One region of the Priestia sp. YIM B13490 genome, then DNA from elsewhere that is predicted to be linked to it. Evidence: predicted binding sites of a transcription regulator. Region 1 holds the regulator's gene; each other region holds the start of a gene.
The links. The regulator LexA, encoded in region 1, represses DNA repair genes until DNA is damaged. The targets are predictions, from matches to a motif close to CGAACATATGTTCG.
Positions count from the first base shown of each region.

Region 2: the regulator LexA is predicted to act here: its motif matches at 5,683-5,696, upstream of uvrB (excinuclease ABC subunit UvrB).
Region 3: the regulator LexA is predicted to act here: its motif matches at 3,145-3,158, upstream of ACFX4R_RS11450 (YolD-like family protein).

Region 1 is NZ_JBHZOT010000001.1:47,777-58,801, reverse strand. It holds gene sirA (sporulation inhibitor of replication protein SirA) at 1-423, opposite strand, end outside; gene tkt (transketolase) at 572-2,578, opposite strand; gene ACFX4R_RS00255 (DUF896 domain-containing protein) at 2,746-2,976, opposite strand; gene ACFX4R_RS00250 (YneB family resolvase-like protein) at 3,046-3,714, opposite strand; gene yneA (cell division suppressor protein YneA) at 3,768-4,097, opposite strand; gene lexA (transcriptional repressor LexA) at 4,244-4,861, shown strand; gene ACFX4R_RS00235 (magnesium transporter CorA family protein) at 5,073-6,518, shown strand; gene ACFX4R_RS00230 (hypothetical protein) at 6,631-6,828, opposite strand; gene ACFX4R_RS00225 (glycosyltransferase family 39 protein) at 7,070-8,575, shown strand; gene ACFX4R_RS00220 (GtrA family protein) at 8,596-8,988, shown strand; gene ACFX4R_RS00215 (glycosyltransferase family 2 protein) at 8,985-9,962, shown strand; gene ACFX4R_RS00210 (cation diffusion facilitator family transporter) at 10,001-10,978, opposite strand.
Region 2 is NZ_JBHZOT010000006.1:213,973-224,997, reverse strand. It holds gene ACFX4R_RS19215 (DUF4097 family beta strand repeat-containing protein) at 1-315, opposite strand, end outside; gene ACFX4R_RS19210 (hypothetical protein) at 354-665, opposite strand; gene uvrA (excinuclease ABC subunit UvrA) at 753-3,629, opposite strand; gene uvrB (excinuclease ABC subunit UvrB) at 3,636-5,615, opposite strand; gene ACFX4R_RS19195 (sigma-54 interaction domain-containing protein) at 5,951-7,612, shown strand; gene ACFX4R_RS19190 (proline dehydrogenase family protein) at 7,677-8,591, opposite strand; gene ACFX4R_RS19185 (DUF2198 family protein) at 8,907-9,137, opposite strand; gene ACFX4R_RS19180 (PDZ domain-containing protein) at 9,158-10,348, opposite strand; gene ACFX4R_RS19175 (S41 family peptidase) at 10,512-11,025, opposite strand, start outside.
Region 3 is NZ_JBHZOT010000003.1:303,203-314,227, forward strand. It holds gene ACFX4R_RS11435 (sulfate/molybdate ABC transporter ATP-binding protein) at 1-847, shown strand, start outside; gene ACFX4R_RS11440 (ketoacyl-ACP synthase III) at 956-1,951, shown strand; gene ACFX4R_RS11445 (YitT family protein) at 2,101-2,940, opposite strand; gene ACFX4R_RS11450 (YolD-like family protein) at 3,189-3,542, shown strand; gene ACFX4R_RS11455 (hypothetical protein) at 3,665-3,805, shown strand; gene ACFX4R_RS11460 (DeoR/GlpR family DNA-binding transcription regulator) at 4,187-4,939, shown strand; gene pfkB (1-phosphofructokinase) at 4,936-5,850, shown strand; gene ACFX4R_RS11470 (PTS fructose transporter subunit IIABC) at 5,863-7,734, shown strand; gene ACFX4R_RS11475 (aspartate kinase) at 7,930-9,312, shown strand; gene ACFX4R_RS11480 (YusW family protein) at 9,429-9,914, shown strand; gene ACFX4R_RS11485 (superoxide dismutase family protein) at 10,103-10,693, shown strand; gene ACFX4R_RS11490 (phytoene desaturase family protein) at 10,810-11,025, shown strand, end outside.

The DNA.
Region 1 (11,025 bases):
TTTCACAGGCCTCAGCCAGCCGTATTCATCCGTTCCATAATTCACTGCTAAAAAACAAGGATCTAGCTTGCGTAATACTTCAAAAAAAGCTGTCTCAGCATCAACATTGCCATCTCCTTCAATTGTTATACAGCGATTCGTTAATTTTATAGATGCTCGACTTTTTTTATGAGGATATTCCAGCACAAACGTCTCTTGATGAGTAAAAAAATGAGGATAATGAGAAAACGCCTGAAGCAATTCTCGTTGAATAAATGAAATGGGCAGTTGGCGAGTAATGTAATGAACTTGTTTTTGTAAGTGCGTTTCCTGCAAGTGACGTTTCATTCTATATTCAATCAGCAGCTGATAAATGAGCTTTTCTCTTCGAAAATAGGATGATGCAACTTCTTCCTCCATTAAATATACTTCATACGTTCTCACGATTCATCCTCCCTTTCGGCTCGTTCTTTTTTGTACCATTATACCGAATGGTGTACGCAATGCTTGTCTATCGATGAAAAAATTCCTTTGTTTTTTTGTCGAAAAAAAGAGCAGACCACAGGAGTCTGCTCTTTCTTATGAAAAAGAATTATGCATTAAGCAAGCTTTTCACTTTTGCTACTACATTTTCAACTGTAAAACCAAATTCTTTCATGATTGTTTCACCAGGAGCAGATGCACCGAAGTGATTAATACCAAGAACTTGTCCTTCGTCTCCAACATAGCGTTCCCAGCCAAGTGTAGAAGCCATTTCAATACCTAAACGCTTTTTCACTGATTTAGGGATAACACTTTCTTTGTACTCAGCAGATTGCTCTTCGAAACGATCCCACGCAGGCATACTTACTACAGATACATCAATGCCTTCTGCAGCTAATGCTTTTTGTGCTTCTACTGCTAGGCTTACTTCAGAGCCTGTTGCAAGTATTAACGCATCCGCTTGGTCTTTACCAGCTTTAGATACAACATATGCACCTTTAGACACGCCTTCGTATGCATTTTCTTTTGTACCTTCAAGCGTTGGCAAGTTTTGACGAGTCAATACAAGCGCCGTTGGGCGGTCAGTTGACTCTAATGCTAAGCGCCATGCAGCAGCTGTTTCATTTGCATCTGCAGGACGAACCACTGAAAGACCTGGCATTGCACGAAGTGATGGCAATTGTTCAATTGGCTCATGTGTTGGGCCGTCTTCTCCAACTGCGATACTGTCATGTGTGAATACATATGTTACAGGAAGCTTCATTAAAGCTGCTAAGCGAATTGCTGGGCGAAGATAATCAGAGAATACAAAGAATGTTCCTCCGAATACTTTTACACCGCCGTGTAGAGCCATACCGTTTAATGCAGCTCCCATTGCAAATTCACGTACACCGAACCAGATATTACGTCCGCTGTAATCAGCTGCAGTGAAGTCTTCTGAACCTTTAATCATTGTTTTATTTGAGCCAGCTAAGTCAGCTGAACCGCCGAAGAATTGAGGTACAGCTTGTGCTACTGCGTTTAATACTTCTCCAGAAGAAGCACGGCTAGCTAGGCTTGAACCCGTTTCGTATGCTGGAAGCGTTTCTTCCCAGCCTTCCGGTAACTTTCCTTCTACTGCCAGTTCAAATTGACGACCTAGTTCAGGGTATTTTTCTTTATACTGTGCAAATACATCGTTCCATTCGTTTTCTTTCTTTTGGCCATCTTCAGCAATTGTAGCTTTGAAGTGAGCATACACTTCTTCTGGCACATAGAAATCTTCTTCAAATGTCCATGCATAAGCTTCTTTTGTTAATTTTGTTTCATCGGAACCTAATGGAGAACCGTGCACGCCAGAAGTACCCGCGTGGTTTGGAGAACCAAATCCGATTGTTGTTTTTACTTCAATTAGCGTCGGGCGTGTTAAATCGCCTTTTGCTTCTTCAATTGCGTTTGCAATCGCTGTCAAGTCATTGCCGTCTTCAACGCGGATTACTTGCCATCCGTAAGCTTTGAAACGATCTTCTACGTTCTCAGAGAACGAGCGATCTAAATCTCCGTCTAAAGAAATATCATTTGAATCGTATAAAACAACTAAACGTCCTAATTTTAAGTGTGCTGCTAATGAAGCTGCTTCAGCAGATACACCTTCCATTAAGTCTCCGTCACCACAAATACCATACGTAAAGTGGTCTACAATTTCTAAACCTTCTTTGTTGTATGTTTCAGCTAAATGACGTTCTGCCATTGCTTTACCAACAGCCATTGCAATACCTTGTCCTAGTGGACCAGTTGTTGCATCAACACCTGCTGTATGACCGAACTCTGGATGACCTGGTGTTTTACTTCCCCATTGACGGAAGTTTTTAAGGTCTTCAATTGATAAGTCATATCCAGCTAAATGAAGCAAGCTGTATAATAGTGCCGATCCGTGTCCTGCTGATAATACAAAGCGGTCACGGTTGAACCAGTTTGGATTCTTTGGATTGATGTTCATAAATTTTGTCCACAATGTATATGCCATTGGAGCAGCTCCCATTGGCATACCTGGGTGACCTGAATTTGCTTTTTCAATCGCATCGATTGATAAAGTACGAATTGTTGCAATCGAAAGATCTTCAATACGTTGTGTCATACTCTTCATTCCTTTCAAAACTATGTACATATGTTATCATACTAATGATTTGCTTATTTGTACAATACTTGAACCAAAAAATTTTCCACTTTTACAGTTTTTGTGTGCCTTATTAAAAATATACAAAAAACTAGAAGGAACACTCCCTCTAGTTTTACTAGAACGTCTTAGTGAAGACGCTTCTTTTTACTCTCTTTTAACTTCTTAGGCGTAACATCTTTACCTTCTTCGTCCACAACTTTAATCGTATGAAGGTGATTTGTCATAGATTGTCGGAAAACTTTTAAATATTCCTGACGTAGCTCTTGCTGTTCTTTCGCTTCAGATTCTGTCAGACCTTCAGCCTTTGCCTTTTTTGAAAGAGCATTAATACGAGCAAGTTTATCTTTTGATAGCATATAAAACCTATCTCCTTATAATCAATAATTAAAATTACCGAACCGTTCCGGCAACATGTAGTCATCTTACTAAATCTCTTTCGTTTTATCAAGAGATTGAGCATTCTCTTGGTATTCTTGATAGCGGCGATGTACCGTCGCTTTTGAAATATTATAGCCAAAACCTTTTAGCGTAACTGAAATTTCAGCAAAGGTTAAGCCGTTATGACGAAGACGGACAATTTCTTCAATTGGCGCTTCTTTTTTTTCTCTTCCCGAGTTAACTCCTTGATTTTTTAAATTTTGCTGCGGACGATAACCGTTTTCTACAGCTCTTTTCATTCCTCTTTTAATTTTAGCATTATGTAATTTCCGCTGATGCTCTTCCACTAAGCTAATAATATCTAACACCATTGAATCAGATTCTGAAAGCTGAAGCTGGCCTTGATGACTAATCGTATAGATGGTAGCATTTTCTTTATGAAAAGCATGAAGCAGCGCAATTCGAGCATTTCCTCTGCCTAATCGTGTTTCATCTTGAATAAGCAACACAGATATTTTTTCTTCTTTCATTGTATGAAGAACATCCAAAATACCCTCTCTGTCTACTTCATATCCGCTTGCTTTTTCCATTACGACTTTTTTTACGTCTAGATGGTGAAGAGCAGCAAGCTTTTTTAATTCTTCTTGCTGGCGCTGTAAAGATGTTTCTTGGGTTTTTTTATCCGTACTGACACGGCAATAAATAATGGCATCCACTTTTATCACGACCTTTTCGGCTTCTAACAATATTCAGGAACGGCCGTTACACACTACTGTTCAATTGCCACTTGATTATGTAACTCTTTTTTTAAAACAGGAATATATAATTTATCTCCAGGAGATAAAGACTGGGCAGTGTCTGAGTTTAAATCATTGACGTCTTCAACCCATTTGACAAATTCATTGGTGGTCAAATGATGGTGATTATGATACTTGTTGGACAATTCCCAAAGCGTATCTCCTTTTGTAATAGTAACCGTTGAATATTTGTCTAAATCTACTTTATCCGCTCCTAAAACCAGCGTCAATACATATGTAAGTGCAGCGATAACTGCAAAAAAAATAGCGTAATGTTTCATAGAATGTAAGAATTGTTGCATATTATGATCCCCCTGTCAGAATATATGTTCTTATTTTATTGAGAACATTTGTTTCTGTCAATGGAATTCTTCGAACTTATGTTTGTATATTGACACATCACGTGGTATAATTCACCTAAAGAATAGCTAAAATCGAGGTGAAAAATATGAAGCTATCAAAACGTCAACAAGACATACTAGATTTTATTAAGCATGAAGTAAAATTAAAAGGTTATCCGCCTTCTGTTCGTGAGATTGGGGAAGCGGTAGGATTAGCCTCTAGCTCCACTGTACACGGGCATTTAGCTCGTTTAGAAAGCAAAGGGTTAATTCGCAGAGATCCGACAAAACCAAGAGCAATCGAAGTTCTTCAACTAGACGAAGTAAACATCCCTAAAAGCAATGTCATTAATGTTCCTGTTATCGGTAAAGTAACAGCGGGTCTGCCTATAACAGCCGTTGAAAATGTGGAAGAATATTTCCCTCTTCCAGATAAATTCGTTTCTCCAGATGATCATGTATTTATGCTTGAAATTATGGGAGAAAGTATGATTGAAGCAGGTATTCTAGATGGCGATATGGTAATCGTACGTCAGCAGCAAACAGCTAATAATGGAGATATTGTGGTCGCTATGACCGAAGACAACGAAGCAACGGTAAAACGTTTCTTTAAAGAAGAAAATTTCGTTCGTTTACAGCCTGAAAATTCAACGATGGCGCCTATTATTCTTCGCCACGTAACGATTTTAGGAAAAGTAACTGGTGTATATCGCACGATTCACTAATCAGACACTGTATATAAAACCAACTAATGATGATGTTAGTTGGTTTTTTTACGTTTGTTTTCTAAAAAAATTGGCATATTATAAATGATATGTTGAATCATTGCAGGCAGGTAGAACGGTTTTTATAAAGCTTGTTTTACCTTTTACTTTCTACCTGCATTTCCTCGACTCTTACAAGGAAATACAACCGACCATAAGAAGGATGTAGTTTATGACCAATACACCAAGGAAAACAGAACCATTTCAAACCATTGTACCTACCAAAGCAATGAACATGTTTCTATTTCCTTTTTCCTTTGACCGAAAAAATAAAGAGCAGCTTGTTCATGCGCTGAAAGCAAATTTGTTCGAGTTTTTCTCCATTCAAAACAAACATTTAGAAAAAGAATACTACGGAGAACAATATTACGTATCTCATGATAGCCTGGATCAATATTTTCTTCCTTACATTGAATGCATTCTATTCCCTGACTCGTGCGAAAAAGAAGGGTTGCTTCGATTTTCAAAAAAAATAGACCATGCCATTACGTTACACACTTCCTCCACCACCGTGTCTAGCAACGTGCTGTCTGTGGATGTTTTTTTATGTCCTTTTGAAATTGGCGTCATGACCATTCGTACTGAGATGAGCCATAATCATTACACCTATGATGATATTTTAGAGTTCATGAATCATTTTCGTGTATTAGAACCGAAGCTTGCTGAAGAGCATGGATCCACCATTACCTATGAACACCATCGCTATAGCAAAGTACAAGATTATATTTTTTCACAGCTCGCGCCATTTTTGAACGAACACATCAAGAAAGAAGCCACACGTGAACAGCATGTGGGGAGCCTTCCTTATTTTATCGATGAACGGATGTTTGTGTTAAGTTATGTAACGGTAAATCAAGAGCAAGAGATTAATTCCACAACTTTATTTCGTACTGGACAGCTAAATAGCTATATGCCTGACGGGAAAGCGTTTATTTCTGCACACAATCATGAGTATATTAAAACGTATAATACTAAACACGTGTATTCCAGATGGGCTCCTGAAACCTATTACGTCATAACAGACCATGTGTTTTCATGTATTTCTAAATCGACAGACTCTAAAACGGATCAGCTTTTGATGAATCATCTATTTGGCCAGCATTACTATAATTTATTTTTACATTTTTTCTATAAAATCGTGTTGTTAAAACTATCTTATGAGTATTCTCAGCTCACGTTTCATAAAAATTCAGAGGGCATTGAACGACTAATCCGCTCTATTACCGTGTTCTCAGGTAAATATTTATTTTTAGAAATTAGCTCTCGCACAGAAGGTCAAGAGTTTTCTGAGCTCTTTAAAAAAATCTTCCATATCAATTCTCTTTATCAAGAAGTCAAAGAAACTCTTGGTACTTTGTACCAAAATCAAGAGAAAATCGCAGCTAAGCGTCACAATTACTTATTATTAATTTTAACGATTTACACGGTTCTTTCCGGTATTTACGGAATGAATTTAGTTATTAGCAAACTAAAGGGAAATATCAATTGGGATAGTATGAAGCAGTTTTCTATCTTTGAATATATCGCTTTAATAGTAGCTCTATCAGGAATTCTGATCAGCATTAGTCTCGGAGTGAGTTCCCTATGGAATTTATTAAAAGATCGGTTTAAAACATAAAAGCTGTTCGCATCAGAAAACACATGATAAAAAAGAAGAGATTGAGACATAACTAAATCAAGCGAATCTATAGGGGAACAAATGGAATAAATAAGCTAGTAGGGATTGCTTGTTACACCGCAGTTGATTTCCGTGCAAGACTTCGCTTTCCGCGGGCGGCCGATGAGCCTCCTCGTCGCTTACGCTCCTGCGGGGTCTCACCTGTTCCGCTTTTCCCACAGGAGTCTTCGTCTTGCCCTCCAATCAACTGCTGGAAGGAAATAAACCAATGAAACCTACGTTCACCATAAAAAAACGAACCACTAATCAAACATGATGATCAATGGTTCGTTTTTCACTTCGACTAAAATCCTTTTTTCCCAACCTCTTTTATCTATTACTAAATCACTGCCTACTCCGCTTACCCTTTTATCAAATGTTATGCTGCTGTTGTAATTTCAGAACAATCTAATATTATACTCTATAAGAAAAATATATACAAAATAATAAAATATGGTATCATAGGGTAGGAATTTTGTACCTTATCTTTGAAATAATTTGCAGGAGGTAATATGCTTAACTCATTTTTATCCAAAAGCCTGATCTTTTTATGTGTCATTATTCTCACATGGTCTCTATGGGGCAGTTACAGTGCGATGACAAATTCATTGGAATTAAAAGGCTTGGCTTTAAGTAATTCATTTATTATTGAAGGAATATTTTTCACTTTCCTTGTCATTTTTCTAATAGCAATTGCAAGTAGATACATGAACAAAACTGTTTTTTTTATTTCACTGATTGTTTTGACGTTAGGTATTCGACTAGCATGGATGCTTTCTGTTCAAACGCCTGTAAAATCTGACTTTCTTGTCATGTTAGATGCCGCGCGTAATATTGCAAAAGGAAATTACGAATTTAACCAAAGCGTTTATTTTACTACATGGGTATATCAGCTAGGCTTTTCATTCTATGAATCTGTTATTATTCGCTGTTTTGGAGATAATATTTTTATATTAAAATTGTTAAATATTTTTTATTCCACTGGAACCGTTATTTTTATTTATTTAATTGGCGCAAAAGTATTTAACGAACTTGCTGGGAGAATGGCAGCTTTTCTATATGCGTTCTACATTCCGAACATTCTCTATAGCTCAGTGTTAACTAACCAGCATTTAGCTACTTTTTTATTTTATGCAGCTTTTTATCTTATTATAAAAAGATTTGCTCATAACAAGTTTAGCTGGCTTTATATTGGCCTTCTATTGTCGTTAGGAAATTTAATGCGCCCTCTAGGACCTATTATTATCGTTGCTGTTTTCATTTATTTCATCTTGCAAATTCTTCAACCTTACATTAAAACGAAGGATGCTGCTGAATTAAAAGCTCGTCGAAAGAAAATAGGAAAAAACCTCGTAGGCATACTGGCTACTTTTTTTATTGCAAATGCGCTAATCAACTATTCTTTTGTAGCCAGCGGTATTTCTAAATATCCTTTAAGTAACAGAGATCCTTTATGGAAATTCGTCATTGGCTTTAATTACGAAACAAGCGGTTCTTATTCTTCAGAGGATGCTAGTCGTTTTATGGGTATGCCAATTGGAGAAAAACGAGCTGAAGCAGAAAAAGAGGTAATTAAAGAGCGGGTAGCAGATAAAGAGCAGCTTTTAGATCTCTTTCACATTAAATTCCTAAATATGTGGGGAGGAACGGATGCATCTACATTTTGGAGCATTTCATTAACTCCTCAAGAAGATGTACCTTTTAATAAAGAGAAATTAATTAGTGCTGCTCAAAGTTATGAAAGAATTATTTATGTTTCAACTACTATTCTTTCCATTATTGGACTTATATGTTTATTCCTGAAGAAGCAGGATAAATATCCGTATACACTGTTTTTATTACTAATCATAGGATACGTTCTTATTCACTTGCTTATTGAAATTCAAACTCGCTATCGATTCTTTATTTTTCCAAGCTTTATGCTGCTCGAAGGGTTTGGTATTTCAGTGATTCTATCCTATTTAATAGTACGATTTACTAAAAATGAGCCCAAGACAAAATGTAAAGAGATAAATTAAATGGAAGGGATTATGCAACCGTGATAAAATTCCTGAAATTCGGATTTGTAGGTATAATGAATACCCTGCTCACTATTATCAGTTATTTAGCACTCATTCATTTTGATATGAATTATATATTGGCTAACGTACTATCTTATTTTATTGGCGTCATAAACAGCTACTATTGGAACAAATCGTGGGTGTTTCAAGCAACCGTACACAAATGGATGTTAGCTCAATTTTTTATCGTAAACCTTATTACTTTAGCAATTAATACAAGCTGCTTATTCCTTCTTGTACACTATACACCTGCTAATCCAATAATCGGACAACTGTTGTCTACTTGTATAGGAATGTTTATCAATTTTTTCCTTAATAAATTATGGACGTTTAAGCACACAAACAATCACTCGATAGGAGGTAAAGCATGAGAGAACTAATTTCAATCGTGGTACCTATGTATTTTGAAGAAGAAGTAGCTAATGAATGCTACAATCGCTTGCTTTCCGTCATGCATAAAAACCACATTAACTATGAATTCATTTTCGTCAATGACGGCAGCACCGACCGAACAATTGAAATCTTGAAAAACGTAGCGGCTATGGATTCTAACGTAAAAGTTATTGATTTCGCTCGTAATTTCGGGCACCAAACTGCCGTAACAGCAGGCATTGATTATGCTCAAGGTGATGCCATCGTTATTATTGATGCGGACTTACAAGATCCGCCAGAAATGATTCCCGAATTAATTGCTAAATGGCAGCAAGGCTATGAAATTGTATATGCAAAGCGCAAGAAACGAAGCGGAGAGACCTTTTTTAAATTAGCCACGGCTAAGTATTTTTATCGCTTTTTAAATTATATGTCCGATATCGAAATCCCTAAAGACACGGGAGATTTTCGTATTATCGACCGAAAAGTAGCGGATGTATTCAAAAAAATGACTGAACGTAATCGTTTTGTACGAGGAATGATGTCTTGGATTGGCTTCAGGCAAACATATGTAGAATATGAGCGCGATGAACGTTTTGCTGGTGAAACAAAATATCCTTTAAAAAAGATGATCAAGTTTGCTTCAGATGGAATTATTGGGTTTTCAACGAAGCCTTTGCGTTTAGTAATGGTTATTGGCTTATTATCGGTTTTTGTATCACTTTTAGTTTTAAGTTATTCGATTGTTGTTTGGCTAATAGGTAAAAACATTCAGCCTGGCTGGACTTCTATTATGGTAGCTATCACCTTCTTTAGCGGTATTCAGCTACTTGGTTTAGGTCTAGTCGGACAATACATCGCAAGAATTTACGATGAAAGTAAAAATAGACCTATTTACGTTGTACGTGAAACCATTAACTTCTCGAAAGCTTCAACAGATTCTCCAAACGTACGTGAAAAAGTATATAGCTAAAAAAACAAGGAAGAAAACAGTTGTTTTCTTCCTTGTTCTTATTCTTTTTGAAGCTGTAAATCACTTGGCGCCCAGTCCGGAATTCCATCATCTTCATCAAATTCAATAATGACATCCGTTACTCCTTTTTCCTGTAAAATACGATTTTCCAGACGATCTTTAATATCATCAGCTTCGGCCACTGTTAAAGAAGGATCAATTTCTACTTTTAATTCAACGTGAAGCTCTTCTCCTTCTTTCATCACCATTAATGTTCGAATATCACGCACTTGTACATCTTGCATGACAATCGCGCCAATTTTTATTTCCATTTCTTTATCTGCTTCACCAAGGGCTCCCGCAGCGTTGTCTAAAAATACTCGTCCTACTACAAAAAACATCATAAGCCCAATTAAAATAGAAGCAATTCCTTCAGCTTGGTGAAAGGGTGTAAACCGTGAAATGAAAACAGCTATTAATGCCAATACGCCTCCTCCAGTAGCTACAAGATCTTCCATAAAGACCAGCTTGGTTGCTGGCTTTGCTTTCTTTAAATGAACAAAGCTTTGCGTAAAAACATTGACCTCTGCGGTATTCATTCCGACATCGTGCAAAATTTCTTTCATTGCCTTAAATAAGACAAACATCTCAAGCAATACCGAGATGCCAAGTACTGCAATATTTAAAATAAAGCCTGAAGACTTCGTCGGATGAAGAATGTGGTGATATCCTTCTTTAATCGTTTCAAACGCCATAATCCCTACTACAAGAACCGCTCCTAATAGAACGAGATTAACCAATCGGCCGAAACCGTTTGGAAATCGTTTGGTCGGGGCTTTTTTACTTAATGCCGAACCTATAAAGACAAAAAACTGATTAGCTGCATCTCCTAAGCTGTGCATCGTTTCAGCAAACATCGCTACATTCCCTGTTAAAGCGAAAGCAATCCCTTTAATAATGGAAATAATGGTATTCACTATAGCGGCCATCATGGCCGATTTATTTCCCTTTCGCAACAATTTAATTAATTCACTCATACAATCCCTCCGTTTGCGCCTTTGATGAGATTCGATTACGGTTAGTG
Region 2 (11,025 bases), on a different contig from region 1:
TGATTGTTGAAAGATGTGCTGAACGTCAATCGAAGGACCAAAGTTAAAATCTAAATCTCCTTCTTTTACTTTTTTTACCGTTTGATCTACAAATGTAAATAATTTTTCCTTTAAAGAGCTTTGAGATGACTTAGAAGCGTACGTTTTTTTCTGTTTTCCTCCTACATAAGGGGATAGCTCAGCTTTATCAGGCGTAGCATAGGAAGAATCATTAGCTGAGTCTTTTTCCAATGAATTCAGCAAAGTTAAAGCCTCATCTACGCTAAGTTTCCCTTCTTCTACCATCTGTAAAATTTGTTTACGCTTTTCACTCATACCTTCCATCTCCTCTTTACGTTTTAGTCATTTAACTTTTATCTGCTTAATATTTGTATCCCTTTTACAATATTCCATACAAACACAACAACATTAACTAAAGAAACAACAACTAAAGCTACAATTAAAAGAATAAATACCGTTCCACTAGAGCCAGTAAGAGCAGGAAGCAAGAAAAATAAGAACAAGATCGCTGTAGCGATAGGTAATAAATGTGACAAAAATGCAGTTTTTGCATGTTTCTTTACTTCTATGTTATGAACAACAAAATAAATAATAATAGGTAATAAAAATGGTGCAAAGAAAACGCTAAAATAATTTAAGGAAGATAGTATGCGATTTCCTTCCATAATAATCAGCTCCTTATATCATGTATTACGGTTTAATGAGTTAAAAAGTTTCATTCTTTATAAAAAAGACACCAATGCTGGTGTCTTTTAACGAGTTAATGCCTCTGCTTTTTCAACTTTTTTCTCCATACGCTTGCGGTCACGTTCTAAAATTGGGTTCAAATAATGACCCGTATAGGATTCTTTTACTTTTGCCACTTCTTCTGGCGTACCCGTAGCCACAATTTGTCCGCCTTTATCTCCACCTTCAGGCCCTAAATCAAGCAGGTAATCAGCTGCTTTGATGACGTCTAAATTATGTTCGATCACTAAAACCGTATCTCCATTTTCAACTAAACGCTGGAGCACTTTTAATAATCGTGCAATATCATCGACATGAAGACCGGTAGTCGGTTCGTCTAAAATGTACAGCGTTCTTCCTGTTGAGCGGCGGTGAAGCTCTGAAGCTAATTTTACACGCTGTGCCTCTCCACCGGATAAAGTAGTAGCCGGCTGTCCAAGGGTGATATAGCCAAGTCCTACATCGTAAATTGTCTGTAGCTTCCGCTTAATCTTTGGAATGTTTTCAAAGAAGTGAAGCGCGTCTTCAACGGTCATATCCAACACATCTGAAATGTTTTGATCTTTGTATTTCACTTCTAAAGTTTCACGGTTATATCGTTTGCCGTGGCAGACTTCACAAGGGACGTATACATCTGGCAAGAAATGCATTTCAATCTTGATAATACCGTCTCCTCGACAAGCTTCACAGCGGCCGCCTTTCACGTTAAAGCTAAAACGGCCTTTTTTATATCCGCGCACTTTTGCTTCGTTTGTTTGGGCAAATACATCTCGGATGTCATCGAATACGCCTGTATAAGTTGCAGGGTTCGAACGAGGCGTACGGCCTATGGGAGACTGATCAATATCGATGACTTTATCTAAGTGTTCAATGCCTTTGATTTCTTTATGTTCTCCTGCTTTGCTTTTTGCTTTATGCAGCTTTTGCGCCAATGATTTATGAAGGATATCATTTACCAGCGTACTCTTACCTGATCCAGATACACCTGTAACAGCCGTGAACATACCTAACGGAAGCTTTGCTTTTACATTTTTTAAATTATTTTCTTTTGCTCCTATAATTTCAATCATCCGATCTTTATCTATTGACCGTCTTTCCGCTGGAAGAGGAATAAACTTCTCTCCTGATAGATATTGACCCGTTAAAGAGTTTTCATCCTTCATCACTTCCTGAGGCGCACCTTGAGAAACAACAGCACCTCCGTGTACACCGGCTCCTGGTCCGATATCAATTAAATAATCAGCTGCCATCATCGTATCTTCGTCATGTTCTACAACAATCAACGTATTTCCAATATCGCGCATATCTTGCATCGTGCGAATTAAGCGATCATTGTCACGCTGATGAAGACCGATAGAAGGTTCATCTAAAATATAAAGAACCCCCGTTAAACGAGAACCAATTTGAGTAGCTAAACGGATCCGCTGTGCTTCTCCTCCCGAGAGAGTTCCAGCAGAGCGGTTTAATGTTAGGTAATCAAGCCCCACGTTAATGAGAAAGCTTAGACGCTCACGAATTTCACGCAGTATCATATCCGCAATCTTCATGTCTTTTTCAGATAGGCTGAGACTTTCAAAAAAATCATATGCTTCTTTTACTGAGAAGCGGGTTGTATCTCCTATATGCTTTTCGTCAATAAGCACCGCTAAGCTTTCGCGTTTTAAGCGATTTCCTTTACATTTTGGGCAAGCTTGCTGAGCCATGTACTTTTCCATTTGCTCACGGATATAATCTGAACTTGTTTCATGATAACGGCGCTCTACATTCCGAAGCACGCCTTCAAATTCGATATGATTTTCTCTTACTTGGCCAAAATCATTTTCATAGCGAAAGTAAATTTTTTCTTTACCGCTGCCATATAATACTTTATCAAATAAATGTTCCGGGATATCTCGCACCGGCACGCCCATATCGATGCCGTAATGTGTACATACGGCTTCAAGCAGCTGCGGATAGTATTGAGAACTTGTTGGCTCCCAAGGTGCAATTGCGTGCTGACGAAGCGTTAAGTCATAGTTAGGAATAACTAAATCTTTGTCCACTTCCAATTTCGTTCCTAACCCGTCACACGTTGGACACGCCCCGTACGGACTATTAAATGAAAACATGCGGGGCTCAAGTTCTCCAATGGAGAAACCACATTTTGGACAAGCATGATGCTCACTAAAAAGCAGTTCTTCTTCACCTATCACATCAATAATTACTTTCCCTTCTCCGAGGCGAAGAGCTGATTCCAAAGAGTCCGACAAACGAGCGGCTACACCTTCTTTTACAACAACGCGATCAATTACTACTTCAATGGAGTGCTTTTTGTTTTTTTCCAGTTCAATTTCTTCTGTTATTTCACGCATTTCTCCGTCTACTCGAATGCGAACGTACCCTTCCTTTTTAATATCTTCTAACACTTTTACGTGGGTACCTTTTCGGCCAGATACCACAGGTGCCAGTACTTGAAGCTTTGTACGTTCAGGGTACTCTAAAATTCTATCTACCATTTGCTCAATCGTTTGAGATGTAATTTCAATTCCATGATTAGGACAAATCGGCTTTCCTACACGAGCAAACAAAAGGCGCAAATAGTCATAGATTTCGGTCACAGTTCCGACGGTTGAACGAGGGTTTCGGCTCGTTGTTTTTTGATCGATTGAAATAGCAGGCGACAATCCTTCGATTGAATCTACATCGGGCTTATCCATTTGACCTAAAAACTGTCTTGCATATGCCGAAAGCGACTCGACATAACGTCTTTGTCCTTCTGCATAGATTGTATCGAAAGCTAAAGAAGATTTACCAGAACCTGATAACCCCGTTAATACTACTAATTTGTCTCGCGGGATTTCAATATCGATATTTTTCAAATTGTGGGCTCGTGCACCTTTTACCACGATTTTTTCCATCGCCATGTTTTATCACCCTTCCGCTTTTAATTCTAGAATCAAGTCACGAAGCTCAGCTGCGCGTTCAAAGTTAAGCGCTTTGGCTGCTTCTTTCATTTCTTGTTCCATTTCTTCTACGAGCTTTGCTTTTTCTTTTTTGTTGAGCTTATCAAATGCCGGTGCTTCTTCATACGTTTCTGTATCTTCTGCTACTACTGTTGCACGAATTGAGCCTCGAACTTCTTTTTGAATCGTTGTCGGTGTAATACCATGCTCTTCATTGTAAGCTTCTTGAATACTTCTACGACGCTTGGTCTCATTGATAGCAATGTTCATGGAGTTTGTGATGCGATCTGCATACATAATGACATGTCCATTAGCATTTCGTGCAGCACGTCCGATGGTTTGAATAAGCGATCGTTCTGAACGCAAGAATCCTTCTTTATCCGCGTCTAATATGGTTACTAACGAAACTTCCGGAATATCTAAACCTTCACGAAGTAAGTTAATTCCTACAAGCACATCGTACTTTCCAAGCCGCAGCTCTCGGATAATTTCAATACGCTCGAGCGTCTTCACTTCAGAGTGAAGATATTGAACTTTAATGCCGATTTCTTTTAAGTAGTTCGTTAAATCCTCGGACATTTTCTTTGTTAACGTCGTAACGAGTACTCGTTCATTTCGCTTAATCCGGTCGTGAATTTCTCCAATTAAATCATCAATCTGCCCTTCAATTGGTCGAACTTCAATATTTGGATCCAATAATCCCGTTGGACGGATAATTTGTTCAATCACATCAGGTGCCTTCTCAAGTTCATAAGGACCTGGTGTTGCGGAAACATGAACAATTTGGTTAATATGCTGTTCAAATTCATCAAATTTAAGCGGGCGGTTATCTAATGCGGAAGGCAAGCGGAAACCATGGTCCACTAACACTTGTTTACGCGCTTGGTCCCCATTGTACATTCCTCTAACTTGAGGAATCGTAACGTGTGATTCATCCACAACAAGAAGGAAATCTTCAGGGAAGAAGTCCAGCAGTGTATAAGGTGTAGAACCAGCGGGACGAAGCGTTAAATGACGAGAGTAGTTCTCGATTCCCGAACAAAAGCCCATTTCTCTCATCATTTCTAGGTCGTAGCGCGTGCGTTGCTCCAAGCGCTGCGCTTCTAAAAGCTTGCCTGCTTCTTTTAGCTTCTCTAGCTGTTCTTCTAGTTCTTTTTCAATATTTTGAATGGCAACACGCATTTTTTCTTCTCTCGTGACAAAGTGAGATGCCGGGAAGATAGCTACATGTTCACGATCACCAATGATTTCTCCTGTTAGAGCGTCAACTTCTCGGATGCGGTCAATTTCATCGCCGAAAAACTCGACGCGAATACAGTGTTCATCTCGAGACACAGGGAAAATCTCCACAACATCACCGCGAACGCGAAACGTTCCGCGCTTAAAGTCAATATCATTTCTTTCGTACTGTACATCTACTAGCGTACGAAGCAGCTGATTACGCTCTTTTTCCATTCCTACTCGAAGAGATACGACCATTTCTTTGTATTCTTCCGGAGACCCTAAGCCATAAATACAGGATACGCTGGCAATAATAATGACATCTTTTCGTTCAAAAAGAGAAGAAGTTGCCGAGTGACGAAGTTTATCAATTTCATCATTAATGCTTGCATCTTTTTCAATAAATGTATCTGTTTGAGGTACATAGGCTTCAGGCTGATAGTAATCGTAGTAACTGACAAAGTATTCGACTGCATTATTAGGAAAAAACTCTTTAAACTCACTGTACAATTGACCAGCAAGCGTTTTGTTATGAGCCATAATTAGTGTCGGCTTATTTATTTCCTTAATAACATTAGACATGGTGAAAGTTTTTCCCGTTCCTGTAGCACCTAACAAAACTTGATGCTGCTTACCCTCTTTAATTCCTTTCACGATCTTTTCAATTGCCTTTGGCTGATCACCCTGCGGTTGATATGGGGATACTAATTCAAACTGATCTTTCAAATGAAGGCCTCCGTTTCTATTTTCTTGTTTTATCTATTTTTATTACGATATGTAAAAACCGAAAACACGAACTGATATTCGTATTTTATCACTTTATAATCATAAATGAAACTAATGAGTATTAATCTTATATAGTGTTTGTTTGTTTTTATTTTTTACCCTGTTACTTTATTACCCACTAAATTCTTATACTACCCTTTTCGAAGGGAATACAACTCTTTAGATGAAAGCAATAAAAGAAAGTAAGCTTCGTTATTGTTTGAAAAAGATAGGCTTTTGCGCCAATTTCTAAATTATGATACAGTATAAAAAATATGTACTGAGAGGGGTTTAGTATGGCAAGCGTTGATCAAGTTCTTATAAATAACTCCTTTATAACAGTTGAAGAATCAACTTCTTTAGCTAAAGTGACATCTGAACTTTCAAACTATGACTTCGTCGTAGTCACAGCAAGTACCTTTTATGTAATACAAAAAGATGAACGATACCTGTTAACAGGTCATGACGAGGCATCGTCCATAAAAAAAGTAATAGCGGATACAAATTGGCCTTCATCTTCTACTTCTACGTTAGCCAATTTACAAGCCAACACAAACTGGAACAGACCAGTCCTCATTCAAGCAGAAAACCAAGAAACCACAATAGGACTTGTAACACCTTCGCAGTGGATTACACATTTGCATAGCCAAAATGAGATATTAGCTTCCTATTTTGATACATTGGCAGAAACCATTAATGATGCAGTGACAGCGGTCGATAATGAAGGAAATGTAATCTTGTGGAATACTGCTGCGGAACATACGTATAAGATTCAGAGAGATGATATTATTGGTAGAAAAATCGGAGAGCATTTCAAAGATGAATCCATCATTCTACATACGATTCTAAATGAAGGGCGCCCTGTACGCGGAACGTATCATCGTCCTAATGAACAAACTCACGTGCTCATCAATGCATCTCCTATTATAAGAAACAATCGAGTCATAGGTGGAGTCGCAACTGAACATGACATTACCAATATTGTAAGATTAAATGAAGAAATTGATGTGTCTCTTCTCATTCCAAAAGATAATCCATTTTCTTCTTTCGCGGGTATCAGTCCTGAAATTAAGCAAGCCGTTGACATTGCCAAAAAAGTGGCATCTACAGATATGCCTATTTTATTAACAGGAGAACCTGGTTCTGGGAAAGAAATGCTGGCTCAGGCCATCCACTACGGTGGAGCCAAACATAAAGAACCTTTTTTATCTTTAAATTGCGCCACTATTCCATCGGGACTCCTGGAAATTGAGCTCTTTGGTCATCAAAAAGATGTCTTTTCAGAAGATCCAACAACCATTGCGGGAAAACTGGAGCAGGCTCACAACGGGACGTTATTTATTGAAGAAATTGATAAAATGCCTCTTGAAATTCAAGTTAAGTTTCTGCGTTACTTGGAAGAACGATCCTTTTATCACGTTGGAGGCACGGAAGAAATTCAAGTTCAAACCCGAATTGTAGCCTCTACCACGACGCCTTTGGAAGAGTTGCTAAAAGCCGGTGAATTCCATGAAAATCTTTACTATTTGCTGACCGTCATTAACATTATAATTCCGCCGCTTCGAGACCATAAAGAAGACATCGAAGCATTGACACAGCAATTTGTACAGGAATTCAGCAAGAAGTATAAAAAGAAGGCTCCTTTCATTAGCTCTGAAGTTCTCGAAGCCTTTATGCAATACGATTGGCCAGGCAATATTCGCGAGCTGAGAAATACGATTGAACGAATGATTTTTCTAAGTGATCAGTCGTTGATTACCCTTACGCACCTTCCTGACAATCTGAAGGATGCAAGTTCTTTCACAGAAGTTCAAAAAGAAGAAGATTCTCTTCAAGAAGCTAGGCTAATAGAAGAGACTCTTCAAAAAACCTATGGAAACAAAAGTGCAGCAGCAGATTTGCTTGGCATTTCACGCGGCACCCTTTACAACAAAATCAAAGAATACGGACTAAACTAATCAAAAAATTCGACACGAAGCTCAGGGTACTTGTGTCGAATTTTTTATGTTTCTTTGACTGAACTTATTTGGAGAAATTTTTTAATACGAACCATACATTGGCGGGGCGTTCGGCTAGGCGTCTCATGAAATAACCAAACCAATCAATTCCGTAAGGAACATACACCCTTACTTTATATCCTTCTTTTACTAGACGGTCCTGCAGCTCTACGCAAATTCCATAAAGCATTTGGAACTCAAATTGGTCATTTGAAATACCATTTTCTCTTACTAATCGTTTTGTGTACTGAATCATTTCTTCATCATGACTTGCTACAGCTGTATAGTGACCATTTAATAAATGCATTTTAATGATTTTTTTATAGTTTTCATCTACGTCTTTCTTTTCTGGAAATGATACTTCTGGTGATTCTTTATAAGCTCCTTTTACTAGACGTAAATTAGCTTGATATTGATGTAAGTCATTCATATCTTGTTCTGTACGATGAAGATACGCTTGAATCACAATTCCAACATTATCAAATTCTTTGCGTAATTCTTTATACATATCAAGGGAGATTTGGCAGTGCAAGTAGTCTTCCATATCAATTCGAACAAAAATATTATTCATTCTGGCCGTGTGTAGAATTCTGCGCATATTTTCCATACAAAGCTCTTTGCTAATATCCAATCCTAAAGAAGTCATCTTTAATGATAAATTTGATTGAACGCCCGATTCTGCAATGGCTTCTAGTGTCTGAATGCACATGGCAGTAGACAACCTGGCTTCCTCTTCTGTAAAAACAAATTCTCCTAAATGATCCAGTGTAACAACTTTTCCACTATTGTTAAGCTCCTTAGATGTGTGAATTGCTGATTCGGTTGAGTCTCCAGCAACAAAACGAGCTGCTCCCATCCTCAATCCATACTTTTTAGCTAATTTGTTTATTGAATGATTTTTGCCAAGCGACTGAAACATCGTTCTCATTAATACTTCCATCAATCCTAAACCTCCTTTTATTTTTTAAAATCAAAAATAAACTAAATTTTCAGATTAATATTTTTATTTTTCTATACCCTTCTCACATTTCTGTACACTTATTTAAATAAATTTATACATAAGTGTTTAAGATATTTTAAATATAAACATATTTGTCTAATTGATTTGATTATACTCGCTCATTAAATGAACCGAAACAATATTGTTATAAGTTCTAACTCACTTTTTTACACACAAAAGCTCTCCACGTTGTGCAGAGAGCTTTTGTGTACAGTTTAATAATAAGCGATTAACTTATCATCAAACCAATAATCTTTATTTTCCAGCTGCTAGCATGCTTTTTGCATATATAAAACCGATGGCTGCTGAAAGTAAATCTATTAAAATAATAAGCGGATAATCTGCGTACCCTTTATATACAGAAACAGCTATCAACAAAAGCGTCAGCGCTGTGGCAACATATAAGTTATATGTTACTCTAGCAAACAGAACAAGCAATATGGCGGGTAGAAAAACTGCGGCAATCGTTTTGACTTCCACAAACATTTCTCCTTTTTATCCGTCTTTTAACCAGCTTGTGAATCACGTTTTGTATAATTGTGTACAAACAAAATACCTAGTTCATGATGTTCGTTGTCATACAATGCTCGCTGAGTAAAGCGAACTTCTCCATTTTCGTCAATAACTTCCAGCTTACAAAAAGCACGGTTATTAACTTGTAATGCTTCATAAAATTTATGGACTTCAGATACAGCGATTCCATTTACCTTAATAATCACTTCTCCTACTTTCAAACCCATTTTCTCTGCCGGAGAATGAGGGATGATTCCTAATACAACCAAACCTTGTGTACGCTTAGTAAACAGTGCGGGCGCTTTTTCATCGCTTCGACGCTGCTGCAAACGAATCCACTCTCTTCCTATGATCGCTAGAATAACAACAGCTACAGCGGCAAGAGGATAAAAAATAGCAGCAATCGTAATGATCGTTAATCCTACGCCTAATGCTAATACACGCTTACCAGTAAATTCAATAGATTTAAACGGCACCATACTTTGAATTCGCTGATAAAAACCGATAGCAAAAGGAACAAAAAACAGGCTAAATGATGTTCCGTCAATAGATAACACAGGCCACCATGGAAACACAGACGTAATGGCGCTGCCTGGAATTAAGACAAAAAGCGGGACAACCCATAATTTTTGAGAGTAATGAGCTCCAATTTCCTGCCCTCTTTTACTTTTCACAATGGCTGGAGACGTACCTTTTGCTCCAAATTTCCAAATTAAATATCCTTCTGCTAATACAAGCAGAGACATTAAAATAGTCAGAGAAGGTAAATCTGCGTTATGAGCTTGCACAGACCACGTTTGAATAAATCCTTCACCGAAACCAGATGCCGGAATAAGCAAGGTTGCAAGCACAGCCAGTCCTACGGTGTAAGAAGGAGAAAGCCATTTAAACGTCCAAGGGCCGCTTATGATAAAAGTTAAAACAGCTACAAGTACAATCATTCCTATAGATACATAGACACCTAGCAACACGGTAACAACGGATAAAATCAACCCAATAATGATACCTGGAAAAAATAAATATTTTGCTTCTAAAATAAAATCAAACACGCGAACATGAAAATTCTGACGCTCTCTCTTGACGCGAGAAAGACCTACAAAAAACGAGACGAGCAGAAATAGATAAGTTAGCGGATGTAAAAACAAACGCCCGATACCTTTTAAGAGCTCTAATGCAAAATCCATTTTTTCACCACCTGTAATTTTTTACATTTTTATTACAACATTTACGATTGATTGTTATGTATCATAGGCTTCTTTATTTTATCAAAATGCATCACTAACCGACAATGTTGTTTTTACTAAAAAAGTTCCGTGCTTTGGAAAAGCACGGAACTTTTTCTACTTCTTATTGACTAGCTAGCTTTAAAGCCGTTTGAAGCTGACGATCTTCATCTTTTGATTTAATTTTTTCTAGAAGTTTTGTTTGTAAAAGCGCTGCTGTATCTTCATCGATTTCACCTGTAGCTTTTTGCTTATTGGCTTTTTGGAATGCAGTTACAGCTGTTTCTGTCTCTTTACTAAAATATCCGTCTGTACGTCCAGGTTCAAAGCCAAGGCCTTTTAGCATCACTTGAGCATTCTTCACTTGGTCACCTGTCATATCACGTGTTAATGGCTTTTTATCAACTTGAATTGGATTTGCATAATAATAATCTGGCTGCTTGACCTCTACTGTTGGTTTTATACCTTTTTCGTTAATCCAGTTTCCATCAGGCGTTAGCCATTTATAGAACGTTAATTTTAAATTACTGCCGTCTTCCATTGGAACAGCTTGTTGAACGGTTCCTTTTCCGTAGGATTTTTCACCGACTAGCTTGTATCCTCCTGCTTCTTTTAATGCCCCGGCAAGAATTTCAGAA
Region 3 (11,025 bases), on a different contig from region 1:
AGGGTTTGTTTTTCAACACTATGCTTTGTTCAGGCATATGACTGTGTTTGATAACATTGCGTATGGTTTAAAAGTACGACCTAAAAAAACAAGGCCTTCTAAAACAGACATTACCAAGAAAGTAACCGAGCTGCTGCAGCTTGTTAAACTAGAGCCGCTTGCAAATCGCTATCCCTCTCAATTATCGGGCGGACAGCGCCAGCGAGTAGCGCTTGCTCGAGCGTTAGCAGTAGAACCGAAAGTACTGCTACTAGATGAACCTTTTGGCGCTCTGGATGCAAAAGTTCGCAAAGATTTGCGCAGATGGCTACGTAAATTGCACAATGATTTTCATATTACGAGTATTTTCGTTACGCATGATCAAGAAGAAGCTTTAGATGTGGCCGATCGTATTGTTGTGATGAACAACGGGAAAATTGAGCAGGTTGGAAGTCCTGAGGAAGTATATGATCATCCTAATAGTCCATTTGTGTACGATTTTTTAGGGAACGTCAATTTATTCAAGGGCCGCATTCATAAAGGCAGACTAAAACAAGGAAGCTTTGAAATGGATGTTCCAGAATTTAACGGAAGAAATGAAGAAGCAGCTGTTGGGTATGTACGACCTCATGATATTCACCTTGAAAAGGTAAGAACAAGCGCAGATGCTGTTTCTGCAACCGTTAGCCATATTCATGTGATAGGGCCTATCGTGCAAGTTGAATTAAAAAGAGAAGATGCAGAAGAATTTTTAGAAGCTGAATTGAGCAAAGAGCACTATAAAGTCCTCAGTCTTCAAGTGGGAGAGAACGTGTATGTAAAGCCTAAGCAGCTAAAAGTATTTATTCCAGAAGATTATTCTATTTAATAAAAAGCGTAAAGGGTATGCCTTTGCGCTTTTTATCTAACAATAAATTAGTACCAGATATTAAAAGTAGGTGTTATAATTAAGTATCAACTGATTTGAGGTGGAGAAATGATGCAATCAAAAGCTAGAATTACGGGAATGGGGATATATACACCAAAGCAAAAATTAACGAACGACCATTTAAAAGAAATGGTTGATACAAGTGACGAATGGATTGTACAGCGTACCGGAATGAAAGAACGACGAATTGCTGGTGAAGGCGAATACACGTCTACGCTTGCCATTCGAGCCGTTGAAAATTTGCTTAACCGATATGCTGTAGAAATAGAAGATGTAGATGCAATTATTGTTTCGACAACAACGCCAGATCACTTTTTTCCTAGCGTAGCATGTCAGATTCAAGATTACTTTCATATTGATCAAGCTGCTGCATTTGATCTAAGTGCCGCATGCGCCGGTTTTACATATGGCCTTCATGTGGCGAACGGCTTAGTGACGTCGGGATTGCATAAAAAGATTTTAGTTATTGGTGCTGAAGTCATGTCGAAAATTACAGATTATACGGACCGGGCCACATGCGTGCTGTTTGGTGACGGAGCGGGAGCTATGCTTGTAGAGTACGATGAGCATAATCCGAGTTTCTTAGGATGTCACTACGGAACGGACGGAAGCGGAGGGGTGAATTTATATCGTTCTAACTTATCTAATACTCTTTCAGGAAAAGAAATTAATTCGAGCGGGAATTTAGTTCAAAACGGGCGTGAAGTATACCGCTTTGCTGTCCGAACGATTCCAAAAGGAGTAGAAGCATTATTAAAGAATACTTCCATTTCTCTTTCTGATGTAAATTGGTTTATTCCGCACAGTGCAAACCTTCGAATGATTGAAGCTATTTGTGCTAAAACAGGTGTTACAATGGATAAAACGTTAACGAGTGTGCAATACTGCGGAAATACATCTTCAGCTTCTATTCCGCTTGCTTTAAACGAAGGAATAATGACAGGAAAAGTACAGGGTAATGACCTCCTTATTCTTTATGGGTTTGGAGGAGGATTAACGCACTGCGGCTTGTTAATTAAATGGACGTGTAAAGAAAAAAGCTAAAAGGCGTCGCCTTTTAGCTTTTTTCTTTTTCATTACAGAGCTTTTTATTGTCGTTCCAAGAAAGTTTATTCTTTTTATAACAGCAGGTTTGCAGTATTTTCAGCGCAAACATATATAATAGAAAAAACCCGCTTTTTTACAGCGGGTTTTCAACTGGCCTTTGGAATGGTAAAACCTAATCCAAAGACGTCGCGTACATCGTGTACGACCACAAAAGCTTGTTCGTCGACTTTATGAATAATGCGCTTTAATTCTAGCAGTTCTTGTTTGTTCACAACTACGTACAATACGTCTTTTGCTTCTTTTGTATAGCTTCCATGAGCAGAAAAGACAGTGACGCCGCGCTGCATCTTTTTATTGACTTGTTCGGCTACTTCAACTGAACGGTGTGAAATAATAGTGATTGCTTTGCGAGGGTTGAGTCCTTCAATAATATAATCAAGCACCTTCGTTCCGATGTAAAGAGAAATAACCGTATACATTGTCTTTTCTCCACCGATGACAAAATAAGCGCTTGCTACAACTAATAAATCAATTGCCAGCATCGTTTTGCTAATATTCCAGTCTAGATATTGATTAGCTAAGCGGGCAATAACTGCAGAGCCTCCGGAAGTTCCGCCGCCTCTAAACACAAGTCCGAGTCCTACACCAGCTAAAATACCAGCAAAAATAGCCCCCAGTAGCGTATCGTCAAGAGGATTTCCCAGTCCTTCAGTTATATGTAGGAATAGAGAAGTGAAAATAATACATATAATTGTGTAAACAATCACACGTTTATGAAGCAATTTGTATCCGATCAGTACCAGCAAACCGTTTAATATAAAGTTTGTGATACCCGGAGACCAGCCTAATACATAATAGGTAATCATTGTTACACCGGTTACGCCGCCTTCTGCTAATTCATTTGGAATAGCAAAGTAATTAATGGCCAGTGCGAAAATGAGGCTCCCTAGAATAATGAGGATAATTTCTTTTGTTTTATTAATCATGAACGTTACCTCCAATCATCAAAAGCTCCGAAAACACAGTCATGACAATGTATTATACCAACTCTAGAGACCGAATTAAAGATGGGATATTATTATTTTTTTAAAAATCAGTTTCTGCTATTAACATAAAATCTTTTGACAGTTTTTATGGAGTATGAAAAAATGAATTGTTTGCTTTTATTTTGATTAAAAAGTTTTGCAATGAGAATGTTCGTTCGGTAAAATAGAAGCAAGAGTCAAGGGGGAGAATGAACGTGTATCAAGATGAATTAAAACAGTATGCGAAGTTAGTAATGCCCGAGCATTTAGAGAAAATGAAGAAAATGTACAGTCCCGATGCGCATAAGCAGCCTTTAGGGTTAAAAAAAGAAAAGATTGAGCATATTGAAAATGTCATTATGAACAGTTACTCGGAGCATCATCCAGTAACGCTTCACGTCTATGAAGCAGGACATATTCAAAGGTATGAACGAGTGACGATTGATAAAGTCTCGCTGCAGTCGAATACGCTGATGGTTACAGGCCCTTGCTATACATATTCGATTCGAGCGGATGCAGTAATTGAAGCAGATGTATGGAAAGATGAAAGCTACTCTAGCTAAGAGTAGCTTTTTTGTTCGTTTTGTATCTTTTTTTTAACGCATGCATACAATACATAAAAGCATATTCTGCGAGTAGCAACTTCTAGCTACTAGGAAATTTTAATTAAAGAAGGGATTATTGTATGCAAAATGAAAAAACTCAAGTAAGAGAAATCGAATTAACGCAGTTCATTAAAAAGAGACTCGTTCGTTTTATCTCAAGTTTAGCTATTTCTTCTGCCCTTGCTTCCATATTATATATGCTTCTGTTTTTATTTAAATGATGGGTCACTTTGAGTTGTCCAAAAAGGTGGACAACTTTTTTGGTGTGTAGGCTTTTATGAAATCAGGACAAGCTATGGCTGATTCAGTCAGAAAAATTCAATCGGTCAAGAAATAGTCAAAAACAGTCATAACTAATTAAGTGGAAGAAAACCTTTACATATAATGAGAAAAGTAGACAAATTCTTGAATTACCAGCATATTTCCTTTTGTATGAACTATTATTAAACCAAATGCAAATCTAATTGTTCATTCAAAAAACTTTATTTTGTAATTAAAAAAATGAATGTTTTTGATTTTTTATGATTGATTTTGAATGTAAACCGTGATAAAGTAAGTACATGAAATAAATGAAAACGCTTTTTTGAAAAAGGAGCTAGAACATGTTAACGCCGGAAAGACATCAACTAATCTTAAAACTTTTAAAAGAGAAAGAACTTGTAAAAGTGCAAGAGTTTATCGAAGTTACAGGCGCTTCGGAATCAACCATTAGAAGAGACTTAAGTCAACTAGAAGAAGAGCAAATGCTCAAACGTGTTCATGGTGGCGCTTCGCTTATTCGCAGTAAACGAATCGAACTGAGCGTTATCGAAAAATCTGCTAAAAATGTTCAAGATAAACGAAACATTGCAGAGTATGCGGCTTCCATTATAAATGAAGGTGACTGTATTTTTTTAGATGCAGGAACTACAACGTATGAAATGATTCCTTTTTTAAAGCAAAAAGATGTAGTTGTCGTGACAAATGGTTTAATGCATTTAAACCCGATGCTAGAACAAGGTATCACCCTCTATTTAATTGGAGGATCTGTTAAACATAAAACGGGCGCTTTAATTGGCAATGGAGCTCTTTTAAGTCTTGAGCAATATCGTTTTGACAAGTGCTTTATGGGAGCGAATGGGATTCATCATCAATATGGATATACAACTCCTGATCCAGAAGAAGCATTGATCAAGCAAACGGCAATGAAGCTGTCTAGAGAATCTTATATTTTATCAGATTCCACTAAGTTTTTTGAAACAAGCTTTGCGAAAATAGCCGATTTACATGAAGCAAAAATTATAACAAATGACGTACCTAGCGATGTACTTATACAGTATGCAAACAAAACAGACATAAAGGTTGTGAAATCATGATTTATACATGTACGTTGAACCCATCCGTTGATTACGTAGTACATGTTTCAGCATTCGAAGAAGGCGGGCTTAACCGCACAACGAATGAAGCCAAGTTTCCAGGAGGAAAAGGCATTAACGTCTCTCGCGTTTTAAAACGATTAGGTGTTGATAATAAAGCCCTCGGTTTTGTAGCCGGCTTTACAGGAACCTATATCGAAGACTACTTAAAAGCGGAGAATATCGAAACAGCTTTTACAAGAGTTGAGGGAGATACCCGTATTAACGTAAAGTTAAAAACAGAAAAAGAAACAGAAATTAACGGTCAAGGACCTGCTATTACAGACGAAGCGCTTCAGTCTTTATTGACTCAAGTAAAGCAAATGACTGAAGGCGATATCTTCGTATTAGCAGGGAGTATACCGAAAACGCTTCCAAGTTCTGTGTATGAAACGTTAACTGAACTAGCAGCAGCGAACGGAGTAAAAGTTGTAGTAGATGCAAGTGGAAAAACTTTGCTAGACGTCGTGTCCCACAAGCCGTTTTTTATCAAACCGAATCATCATGAACTTGCAGAATTGTTTGATGTAGAAGTAAACAGTGCAGAAGATGCGCTAGTATACGGTAAGAAGCTCGTGGAACAAGGAGCGCAAAACGTCGTTGTGTCTATGGCAGGTGATGGAGCACTGCTTATTAACGAAAGCGGTGTCTACAGTGCCACAGTCCCTAAAGGAACGGTAAAAAATTCTGTTGGAGCTGGCGATTCACTTGTAGCTGGATTTATTGCTTCTTATGTAAAACAAGGGGATTTATTAGAAGCTTTTCAAACAGGAGTAGCTTCAGGAAGTGCCACAGCATTCTCACTTGAATTATGTACAGCAGAAGATGTAAAGACGCTTCGTGAACAAGTGTCAATCACAAAGGTAGAGTAGGGGGAAACGAGAATGAGAATTACTGAATTATTAAAAAAAGATACAATCATTCTTGATTTAAAAAGCACGTCAAAAGCTGATGTTATTGATGAATTAGTTGGAAAATTAGACGAAGCTGGTCGCTTAAGCGACCGAGCTGGCTATAAAGAAGCAATTTTAAATCGTGAATCTCAAAGTACAACGGGAATTGGAGAAGGCATTGCCATTCCGCATGCGAAAACAAGCTCGGTAAAAACACCGGCCATTGCATTTGGACGCTCAACAGAAGGTATCGATTATGAATCATTAGACGGACAGCCTGCACACTTATTCTTTATGATTGCAGCGAGTGAAGGAGCGAATAATGCTCACTTAGAAACATTATCTCGTTTGTCTACGTTGTTAATGGACGAATCGTTCCGAAAAACGTTGCTAACAGCATCATCAATTGATGAAGTCATTAAAGCAATTGATGATAAGGAAACTGAAAATGAAGCGCCGGAAGAGGAAGTAGATACAGCTTCAGATCAATTAGTGCTTGCTGTAACGGCTTGTCCAACGGGAATTGCCCACACATATATGGCAGCGGACAGCTTAAAAGCAAAAGCGAAAGACATGAATGTCACGCTAAAAGTTGAAACAAACGGTTCCAGCGGGGTTAAAAACGCGTTGACGAAGGAAGAAATTGAAAACGCTACCGCTATTATCGTTGCAGCGGACAAGCAAGTAGAAATGGAACGTTTTGCAGGTAAAAAAGTTATTCAAGTTCCAGTAGCTGAAGGAATTCGCAAGCCTGAAGAATTAATTAACCGCGCGTTAAAAGGAGACGCTCCTGTATACAGCGGCGGCGGTGGCAGCAAAGAAGGCGGAGAAAGTAAAGGATCAGAGCGTACAGGGTTTTACAAGCACCTAATGAGCGGTGTATCAGCAATGCTTCCGTTTGTTGTAGGGGGCGGGATCTTAATTGCTATTTCATTTATGTTTGGCATTCACTCAGCAGAACCGAAAGATCCGACGTACAATGCATTTGCAGCAGCATTAAAAACAATTGGCGGAGATAATGCATTCTTCTTACTAGTACCAGTACTAGCAGGGTTTATTGCAATGAGTATTGCTGATCGTCCTGGTTTAGCTCCCGGTATGGTTGCAGGTCTTTTAGCAGCTTCTGGCGGAGGCGGTTTCTTAGGTGGTTTAATCGCTGGTTTCTTAGCAGGTTATGTAGTAGTGGGGTTAAAGAAATTATTCAGCGGTTTACCGCAAGCGCTTGATGGAATTAAGCCAGTTCTTCTTTATCCGCTATTTGGGATCTTTATCTCAGGATTGATTATGCTTTATGTTGTAAATGAGCCAGTTAGTGCGATTAACAAAGGATTAACGCACTGGTTAAGTGGATTTGGTACAGGTAACTTAGTATTATTAGGTATTATCTTAGGCGGTATGATGGCGATTGATATGGGTGGTCCTATTAATAAAGCAGCCTTTACATTTGGTATTGCAATGATTGATGCTGGAAACTATGCACCACACGCAGCGATTATGGCAGGCGGTATGGTTCCACCATTAGGTATGGCCATTGCGACAACTTTGTTCAAAAATAAATTTACTCGCCAAGAGCGTGAAACAGGTAAAACGTGTTATGTAATGGGTCTTTCATTTATCACAGAAGGTGCGATTCCATTCGCAGCAGCTGACCCAGGCCGTGTGATTCCCGCATCGGTTATCGGTGCTGCAGTAGCAGGTGCTTTAACAATGATGTTCCACATCGGTTTACCAGCACCACACGGCGGCGTATTCGTTATCGGAATTGTACAAGGAAATCCTCTTTTATATGCACTAGCAATTTTAATTGGTGCAATTGTAACAGCGGTCCTTGTAGGTGTATTAAAAAAGCCAAAAGCAGAATAACAAATAAAGACTGATTTTACATGATGTAAAATCAGTCTTTTTGTGTTTTTCTGGTAGACATTTGTTCTTTATGAGAGTACAATTACGGTAGTATTCCTTTAATTTTTAGAAAAGTTAGATAGATAAGCTTTTCTACTTGATAAAATATGGTACAATAATCGAATATTAAAAACAAAGTAAGGAAGTGTCTCAAACATGAAGGTTGCGAAGTTTGGCGGGAGTTCAGTTGCAAGCGCAGAGAAATTTAAACAGGTTGCGCATATTGTAACGTCTGATAAAGAGAGAAAGCTGGTGGTTGTATCAGCTCCGGGCAAGCGATACGGAGAAGATACAAAAATGACAGATTTGCTAATCGCACTTTCTGCCAAAATACAGCTTGGAGAAGATTACGTCGATGAGTTTGGGCAAGTAATTGATCGCTATCGTGAAATCGTTGTGGACTTGTCTATGCCAGAAACGATTATTACTGACATTATTACGAATTTACAATCACTTATTGATTTACATAAAAACGATCCATTTCGCTTATTAGACTGCCTAAAAGCAAGTGGAGAAGATAATAACGCAAAGGTAATGGCTGCTTATTTAAACCATTTAGGTTTTGAAGCTCATTATGTAAATCCAAAAGAAGCAGGTATTTTTGTTTCTGATGAACCCGGAAGAGCAAGAGTGCTTCCACTGTCTTATGAAAAATTACCGCAGCTAAGAGAGCGTTCGGGCATTTTGGTGATTCCAGGATTCTTTGGCTACTCTGAAGAAGGAAACATGGTTACGTTCTCGCGCGGTGGGTCAGATATCACAGGCTCAATTGTAGCAGCGGGAGTAAAAGCTGATTTGTATGAGAACTTTACCGACGTAGATGCTATTTATAGCGTAGATCCAAGACTTGTGGAAAAGCCTCATGAAATGAAAGAAGTAACATACAGAGAAATGCGTGAACTATCCTATGCAGGTTTTTCTGTCTTCCATGATGAAGCGCTAGAGCCGGTTTATAAACTAGGCATTCCTGTATGTGTAAAGAATACAAATAATCCTGAAGCAAAGGGTACATTCATTGTAGCTGAGCGTCCTCACGGCGATACGCCGGTAGTTGGAATCGCTGGGGATAAAGGTTTTTGCAACATCCACGTGAGCAAATACTTATTAAACCGTGAAATTGGTTTTGGCAGAAGATTGCTTGAAATTTTAGAGGATGAAGGTATTTCATACGAGCATACCCCTTCAGGAATTGATAATATCTCTGTCATCATGCGCGAGCATCAGCTTACGCCAGATGTGGAAAAGCGTGTATTTACTCGAATTGAAAAAGAACTTGAAGTGGATGAAATCTTTATTGAACGTGATCTTGCTATGGTTATGGTAGTAGGAGAAGGAATGAATAGCACAGTAGGAATTGCTGCAAAAGCTACAGAAGCTTTTGCTCGTGCTGAAGTGAATCTTGAAATGATCAACCAAGGTTCTTCTGAGGTGAGCATGATGTTTGGTGTGAAAGCAGATGCTTTAGACCGTGCTGTTCAAGCTCTTTACAATACGTATTTTAACAGCATGTACAGTATTTCTTATTCGAATGTAAAATAAACAAGACGAAAAACCCCGCTTTCTTTTTAGAGAGCGGGGTTTTCTAGTGAAGGCGTATAAAAATCAGATTTGTGGACATAAAGGGAAGGAAGAGTGAAGTCAAAGGAGGAAATACAGTGAAGAAACGACCCTTTTTCATATTCTTTTCCCTTATAGGTATTAGCGTACTTTCAGCATGCCACAATGATGATGCAGCACCGGCAAAAGAAGCTCAAAATAAACAAGGCGTGACGAATGGCGGAACGCCGATGAGCTATGATAATCAAAGCGAAAACACATCTTTTAACTTTTCAAAATTTGATTTAGAAGTAGACTATAAGGGGCTCAACAATGATTATGAAGCCGACTACGAAAATGAAAATGATGAGATAGAAGCCAAAGTGGATGATAATATTAACGATGAGCACTTGAACGGAGACAAAGCTTTTAATAAATTATCTTCAAAATTTAAAAAGTTAAATTTTGATCAGCGCACGCCCGATGAAGATGTAAAAAAGGAAGTAATCGATGCGTTTGGTCTAAAAAAAGATTTTCAGTCGTTTGAATTAGAAGTTCGTTTTTCAAACGGAACGGAAAAAGAATACAACTTTAAACAGAAGTAAGACGTTAAAACAAAGTATTTTAGTTGAAGGAAAATCCGAACGATGAATTGAGGTTCTTCATTAAGAATCCAACTCGTTCGGATTTTTTCATTGGTAAGGTGAACGTATGTCTCAATCTTATTTTTGATGTCTAAAAAAAGGAAAATAGTGAAAGGATGGTGATAAATAAGAAAAAGGAGGAATCACGGATGCAAAAGTTGATAATGAACGGATGCGTAGTCTTTGTTCTGTTATTGTTAGGAGCATGCAGCATGGTAAAAGAGCAAAATAACGCTCATGAAAACCACCTGAAAACAGAGGAAGCGAAAGAAACAAGCGAAGTATCGGTAGAACCTGTTAAAGTGGATTTAACAAATACATCGGGCAAAAAAGTAGGAGAGGCTACCCTGTCAGAAGCAAAGAACGGCGTGCGCATTAAATTAACTGCTCAAGGTCTTTCACCGGGAAGACATGGATTTCATATTCATGAAATAGGAAAATGTGAGGTGCCGGATTTTAAAACAGCGGGTGCCCATTTTAATCCTTTTAAACGTGAACACGGCTTTAAAAATACAAAAGGCCCGCATGCAGGTGATTTGCCCAATCTAGAAGTTGCTCCAAATGGCAAAGTAGATACAGAAATTTTTGCTTCTCTTGTCACGCTGCAAGAAGGAAAGCCGAATTCTCTTTTGGATATGGATGGATCGGCATTAGTGATACATGATAAAGTCGACGATTACACAACGGATCCTTCAGGAAACTCAGGAGATCGGATTGTTTGTGGAGTGATTACAAAATAAGCCAAAAAGCTGTGAGATCATTCACGGCTTTTTTATTTCAGTAACGAGCCGCTTCTAAATTGCGGTAAGCTTCTTTTTTTTGCACAATAAAAGAAAGAACGAAAGAAGGTGAAAACATGCATAAGCAAGTTGTTGTAATAGGCGGAGGAATAGGTGGGTTAACAGCGGGAGCGCTTTTAGCTAAACATGATTATGAAGTGACGGTTTTAGAAGCTTCTCGAGAATGGGGAGGCTGTGCAGGGAAATTTCAGCGCCATTTGTATACGTTTCCTGTTGGGGCGACGCTTGGAATGGGATTTGAGCACGGAGGGATACATGAGCGAATCGGCACG